DNA from 2 places in the Staphylococcus pasteuri genome. Region 2 is predicted to be linked to the other one. Evidence: riboswitches for the same ligand, from Rfam matches in the RefSeq annotation. Region 2 holds a riboswitch; the other holds the start of a gene.
The links. A riboswitch is a leader RNA that binds a small molecule or an ion and turns the genes downstream of it on or off. The one in region 2 is predicted to bind thiamine pyrophosphate.
Positions count from the first base shown of each region.

Region 1 (3,437 bases), on a different contig from region 2:
ATTTATTAGTTTATACAGGAAAATTGATTCAATTCACGTCAGAATTATCTGATAGATTTCAATTGTATTACAAACACATCACAGACACATGTATTATATAAACTGTCATGGCAGTTTTCATAAAGGATAAAATTTAAAATTACACTAAAATATAATGTAATTCGCACGTAAAAAACTAGCTTTCATTTTTATTTGGCTGTAACCTGCAAGGAATTTATGGATGTTACAGTAGTATTTGTAAATTAGTTAAAGAAAACAAATCACTTTTAGGAGGATTTTTTAATAATGAAAAAAACAATTATTGCATCATCACTAGCTGTAGGATTAGGCGTTGTAGCAGGTAATGCTGGACACGACGCACACGCAAGCGAAGCAAATATTAATGAAGCAGAATTAGCTCAAAAAGCTCAATCAAACGATCAAACATTAAACGAAAGCCCTATCCAAGAAGGTGCTTATAACTATACATTCGATTACAATGGTTTCACTTATCACTTTGAATCAGATGGTACAAACTTCTCATGGGATTATCACCAATCTGGTCAATCAACTGAAGCTTCAAATACTCAAGCTCAACCACAACAAGATGTAAGTGAACAAGCTTCAGCATCAACTAACGAAACTTCTGCACAAGAAGTAAGCAATCAACAACAATCAAAATCAGCTCAACCTGAACAAGTTTCAGCACCACAAACTGAGCAAACTCAACAACCACAACAAGAAACTACTTCAAATAATCAATCAAGCTCAAATGATTCAAGCTCAAGCGAAGCTTCAAGTGGTTCTGGCGTAAATGCTCATTTACAACAAATCGCTCAACGTGAATCAGGTGGCGACATTCATGCTACAAACCCATCAACTGGCGCTTCAGGTAAATTCCAATTCTTACAATCAACTTGGGATTCAGTAGCACCAGATGAATATAAAGGTCAACCAGCAGCAAATGCTCCTGAACACGTTCAAGACGCTGCAGCTCAAAAATTATATGATACAGCTGGCCCAAGCCAATGGGTAACTGCATAATATAAGATATTTCTTTCACCCTATTTTGATAGGGTGAATTTTTTTATCATAAAAATGACTTAGTTTAAAAACGTGGAAATTTCAATTGTTTATGAATTTTTATTAAATTAATAAATGAAACTTTTAGATAATTGATTTCATGTATTTATTTTGCTAATGTTATATATGACAGTAATTAAAAAGAAAACTACTAGGGGAGCCTTATGGCTGAGATGAATTTTATTCAGACCCTTACAACCTGATTTGGTTAGCACCAACGTAGGAAAGTAGTATTTATTATTAAAGGCGCATATTAACCTTGATATTAACTACTTTCCTATTTGGGAAGTAGTTTTTTATTTCAAGGAGGCAATTTGTGATGAGTTTTTCTAAAGAATTAAGGGTAGCTGCAGAACCAATTATTGAAGATATTTACAACGATGGTTTTATTCAAGATTTATTGCATGGTGAATTATCGAAACAAGCCGTTCGACAGTATTTACGTGCAGATGCTTCGTATTTAAAGGAATTTGCTAATTTATATGCATTATTGATACCTAAAATGTCAGAATTAGAAGATGTGAAATTTTTAGTTGATCAAATAGAATTTATGTTAGAAGGTGAAGTGGCCGCTCATGAATCTTTAGCTGCTTTCATAAATGAACCATATGATGAAATTGTTAAAGAAAAAGTATGGCCACCAAGTGGAGATCACTACATCAAACATATGTATTATAATGCTTATGCACATGAAAACGCTGCTTATACGATTGCTGCAATGGCGCCATGCCCTTATGTTTATGCCGTTATTGCTAAAAGAGCAATGCAAGATCAAAATTTAAATCGTGATGAAAAAACAGTTGATTGGTTTGAATTTTATAGTACAGAAATGGATGAATTAGTCCGTGTCTTTGATGACTTGATGGATCGTTTAACTCAACAATGTACTGAAAATGAAAAAAATGAAATTAAAGAGAACTTCTTGCAAAGTACACTACATGAGAGAAACTTTTTCAATATGGCTTATATAGATGAAAAATGGAATTATCGAGGTGATAAATATGAATAAGCCTAAAATAGCTTTAACAATTGCTGGTACAGACCCAACAGGTGGAGCAGGTGTTATGGCAGATCTTAAGTCATTCCATTCTTGTGGTGTGTATGGCATGGCGTCAATAACTAGTATTGTCGCTCAAAATACATTAGGGGTTCAGCATATTCATAATCTTGAGACATCATGGGTAAAAGAACAATTAGAAAGTATATTTAATGATGAATTACCTCATGCAATTAAAACAGGAATGATTGCAACTAAAGATACAATGCATTTAGTACAAAGTTACTTACAACAATATCCCGAAATTCCATATGTTATTGATCCAGTTATGCTTGCTAAAAGTGGAGACTCTCTTATGGATGATGAAACTAAACAAAAACTTCAAGATACTTTATTGCCATTAGCAGATGTCGTTACTCCAAATATACCAGAAGCTGAAGAAATAACTGGTATCAAGATTGATACAGAAGAAAATATACGTAAAGCAGGTAATATATTCATTAATGAAATTGGAAGTAAGGGCGTAGTTATTAAAGGCGGGCATTCTGCAGATTTAAATAATGCTAAAGATTTTCTGTTTACGCAAGATGGTGTTTATACATTTGAAGATGAACGTTTTGAAACTAAACATACACATGGTACTGGTTGTACATTTTCAGCAGTAATAACAGCAGAATTAGCCAAAGGTCGTTCTATATATGAAGCGGTAGAAAAAGCTAAAAAATTCATTTCATTAAGTATCAAATATACACCAGAAATAGGTAAAGGTCGTGGCCCTGTTAATCACTTCGCATATCTTAAGAAAGAAGGGTTAGATGATGAATAATTTAGAAAAACTTAGAAATGAAAATCCACTAATCGTCTGTTATACCAATGATGTTGTAAAAAATTTTACTGCTAATGGTTTATTAAGCATAGGTGCAAGTCCAGCAATGAGTGAAGCGCCTGAAGAAGCGAGAGATTTCTATAAAGTTGCGGGCGGTTTGCTTATAAACATTGGGACACTTACACATAATAATGAAGATGATTTAATAAAAATTGGTAAAATTGCTAACGAATTAGAAACTCCTATTGTTTTTGATCCAGTCGCAGTTGGAGCATCACAGTATAGAAAAGATTTTTGTAAACGCTTTTTAGACGAAGTGGATGTATCTGTAATCAAAGGAAATGCTTCTGAAATTTTAACACTAGTCGATTCAAATACAACAATGAAAGGTACAGATGGAGACAGTGAATTAAATGTATTAGACATTGCAAATGATGCATATAAAAAATATCAAACTGCTATAGTAATTACAGGTGAACATGATATTGTGATGCAAGATAATAAAATGACAAAACTTTCAAATGGCTCATCTATGTCAGCTAAAATTACAGG
Region 1 is NZ_JAUOQO010000010.1:61,505-64,941, forward strand. Features, by position in the region: gene Q4528_RS11050 (transglycosylase family protein) at 286-1,023, shown strand; TPP riboswitch at 1,206-1,305, shown strand; gene tenA (thiaminase II) at 1,382-2,071, shown strand; gene thiD (bifunctional hydroxymethylpyrimidine kinase/phosphomethylpyrimidine kinase) at 2,064-2,885, shown strand; gene thiM (hydroxyethylthiazole kinase) at 2,878-3,437, shown strand, end outside.
Region 1: another riboswitch for thiamine pyrophosphate. It lies ahead of tenA (thiaminase II); the one in region 2 lies ahead of Q4528_RS08055 (ECF transporter S component).

Region 2 (3,437 bases):
TCTTTAAACTTATCTCTTTTAGTTCTAATTTTTTCTAAATCGACACTTCTTCTAGTATTACGTGCATATTCTGTTGTCTTATCTTGAAGTTGTTTTAAGTGAACTTTAGTTTGATTTGAAACGTTACCTTTACTTGTTCTTGATAATTCTGGTTCTTCTTCCCCTAATTCTTGTTTCGTTAGCGGTAAAGCTCGTCTTAAGAATAAGAAGTTCCAAATAGACATTTGTCCTAATAACCACATGATGATAAAGAATGTATTCACACTTAAAATATCAATAGATTCAATTTCATTAGAGTCAATACGACCATGCAATGCAATTTGTGTAATAAGATAGCTGATACCATATGATACGATTATCCACATATAGTGACTTTTTCGATTATTACTATTTAATTCATCTTTATAAACGATATAACCGATATGAATGATGAATGGAATAATAAATACGATACCGAAGAAACCATATACTTGCATCATTAGAATTAAAGTTATTAGGAAATACATAATCCCTATAACTAAGAAGAAAATAGAAATATCATAGTCATACTTAATTGTTCTAAATAATGTATGACCGAGTAACATAACTAAGATACCAAATAAAATAATGATAATGGCACTTATTATTGGGAAGCTCCCTATAAATCTACTCATCACTTTTATGATTTCAGCGAAAAATGCATTCAGGAATTCCCATATATTATGTACATGAGTATTTACCTTCTTATCACCATTTAATTGTTTAATAAGTGGTAAATTGATTAATATAATGAGTCCTGTGAAAAGTGAAACGATACCGATAATATAACTAAATATAATCTCGGTGTGTTTCTTAAGAAAAGACATACTATTCACCTCAAAAGTTATTATATATGAAGAACTTCTTCTTGTCTTTAATAAATCACTAAATACATCTATAGACCTAGAAAAGTTTAATATTAGCATAACTGGGTAAAAGTAGTATGTAAACAAATAAAACACAATTAGGGGTGGATTTATTATGAGTAACGAAGAATTAAATAAAAAATCAGCTGAAAAAGCAAAAGAAGCAGAAGAAAAATTAAAAGAGCAAAAAGAAAATAAATCTGATGATATTGAGCAAACTAAAAAAGATATCGACGATGCATTAAATTAATAGTTGACTAAATTTTAATTATACAGATAGGCACTTGTAATGAATTTAAGAATAAAGCTATGTAGATAGGTAATACTATTTACATAGCTTATTTGTATTTTGATAAATTAATTTGAGATACCCTTTCTTTTAAAATTATTGTTCTAAAATCTTCTTTTTCCATGAATTGTATTTGTTGTCTATAAGTATATTAAATTAACATCAATTTATACTTTTATATTCTATACCACCTTGACATTCTTCACGAAAAAACTTACATTAAAGACAAATTAAATTAATGAACGCACTAGGGGTGTTTTGAACTGAGATGAGGTTAACCCTCAAACCCTTTGAACCTGATCTAGCTAGATACTAGCGTAGGAAAGTGTAACTAACAGAAGATATAAACGTATGTTTAGACATATTCTTATGTTTTACGCACAACTTTCCTAGAGAAGGTTGTGCGTTTTTTAGGAGGATGTTTTTTATGTCAAAAGGTTTAAAACTTTCTGAGATACTAGTGACAGTGCTTATCTCTGTTATTTTTGCAATCATTTATAATTTATGGTGGTTGTTTTACAATGTTGCTCAAGTTGCTGGCTTACATCTTGAACAATTAACGTATGGCGTTTGGTTTATGGCTGCAGTAGTTTGTTATTTAATTATACCTAAACCAGGTATCGCCTTACTCGCTGAATTTGCAGCTGGTGCTGGTGAAACAATTGTTATGGGGAAATTTGATATTCCGACAATCGTATATGCACTTTTACAAGGTTTAGCATGCGAAATTGTATTCGCTATCTTTAAATATCAATCTCGTTCAGTTATGGTTGCTATTTTAGCTGGATTGGTTACAGCACTTATTTCATTCCCTGTCGATTACTATTACGGATATTTAAACGAAGTTGCCGGATGGAATTTAATTTTATTTATTGTTTTTCGTGCACTTAGTGGCATCATTATATCTGGTTTACTTTCTTACTTATTAGTAAAAGCATTGGATCAAACTGGTGTAACTAAATTATTTAGACCCGCATCTAAAGATGACTACGATTCATTATAAGGGGATTTTAAAGTGCTAAAAGTTACAAATTTACGTTTGAAGTACCCAAATGGTCACCGAAAAATATTCGATGATCTTAATTTAGAAATTAAAGACAAAGAAAAAGTATTATTGCTCGGCCCTTCTGGTTCTGGTAAAAGTACACTACTCCATGTATTAAGTGGCATCGTACCAAAATTAATTGAATTACCTATGAAATATGACACTTTAGAAATCAATGACCATAATGGCGTTATTTTTCAAGATCCAGATACACAATTTTGTATGCCTAAAGTTTATGAAGAATTAGCTTTTGTATTAGAGAATAGACAACTTCCTAGAAAAGATATGGATGAAGCTATTGAAAATGCATTAAACTCAGTAAACTTAAATGTAAATGAAACAACACAAATTAATCATCTAAGTGGCGGCATGAAACAAAAACTAGCAATTGTAGAAACAATTTTGCAACAAGCTGATACCCTATTTTTAGATGAACCTACTGCTATGTTAGATGTAGAAGCTACAGAAGATTTATGGCAGCGACTAATAGACCTATGGCAAGATCAAACGGTTCTGATTGTAGAACATAAAGTAGAACATATTTGGCAACATGTAGATAGAGTCCTATTGATGAACTATGAAGGTCAAATTATCGCTGATGGTAGTCCAGAACATATTTTACAACATTTTGAACATCTGCTAAGTGAATATGGAGTATGGCACCCTAAAGCATGGAATTATGCCCCAGAACCGAAAAAAATAACGCCATCTACACAACAACAATTATTTAAATTTAATGATGGAGAAATACTTCGTAGTAAGAAAACTTTATTTAAAGTAGACCAATTATCAATAAATTCTGGGGAATGGATTACAATTACTGGAAAAAATGGTACTGGTAAAACGTCTTTATTAGAGTCAATATTACAGTTAATTAAATACAAAGGTATAATGACATACCAAAATCAAGAATTACATAAAATCAAAGATGCATCCCAACATATGTATCTTGTATATCAAAATCCAGAACTACAATTTATTACTAATTCAGTATATGAAGAAATTTTTATTCATTATAATCATTTAGATTCAACTCATGCAGATGAGAAAACATTACAACTATTAGAATTGCTTAATTTAACTAATGTAAAAAATCAACACCCTTATGAAATTTCAATGGGACAAAAACGTCGATTAAGCGTTGCAACAGCGTTAAGTTCTGATGCAGACATCATCTTACTTGATGAGCCTACGTTTGGATTAGATAGCCATAATACTT
Region 2 is NZ_JAUOQO010000006.1:82,665-86,101, forward strand. Features, by position in the region: gene auxA (lipoteichoic acid stability factor AuxA) at 1-845, opposite strand, end outside; gene graF (glycopeptide resistance-associated protein GraF) at 1,000-1,134, shown strand; TPP riboswitch at 1,413-1,514, shown strand; gene Q4528_RS08055 (ECF transporter S component) at 1,601-2,176, shown strand; gene Q4528_RS08060 (ABC transporter ATP-binding protein) at 2,189-3,437, shown strand, end outside.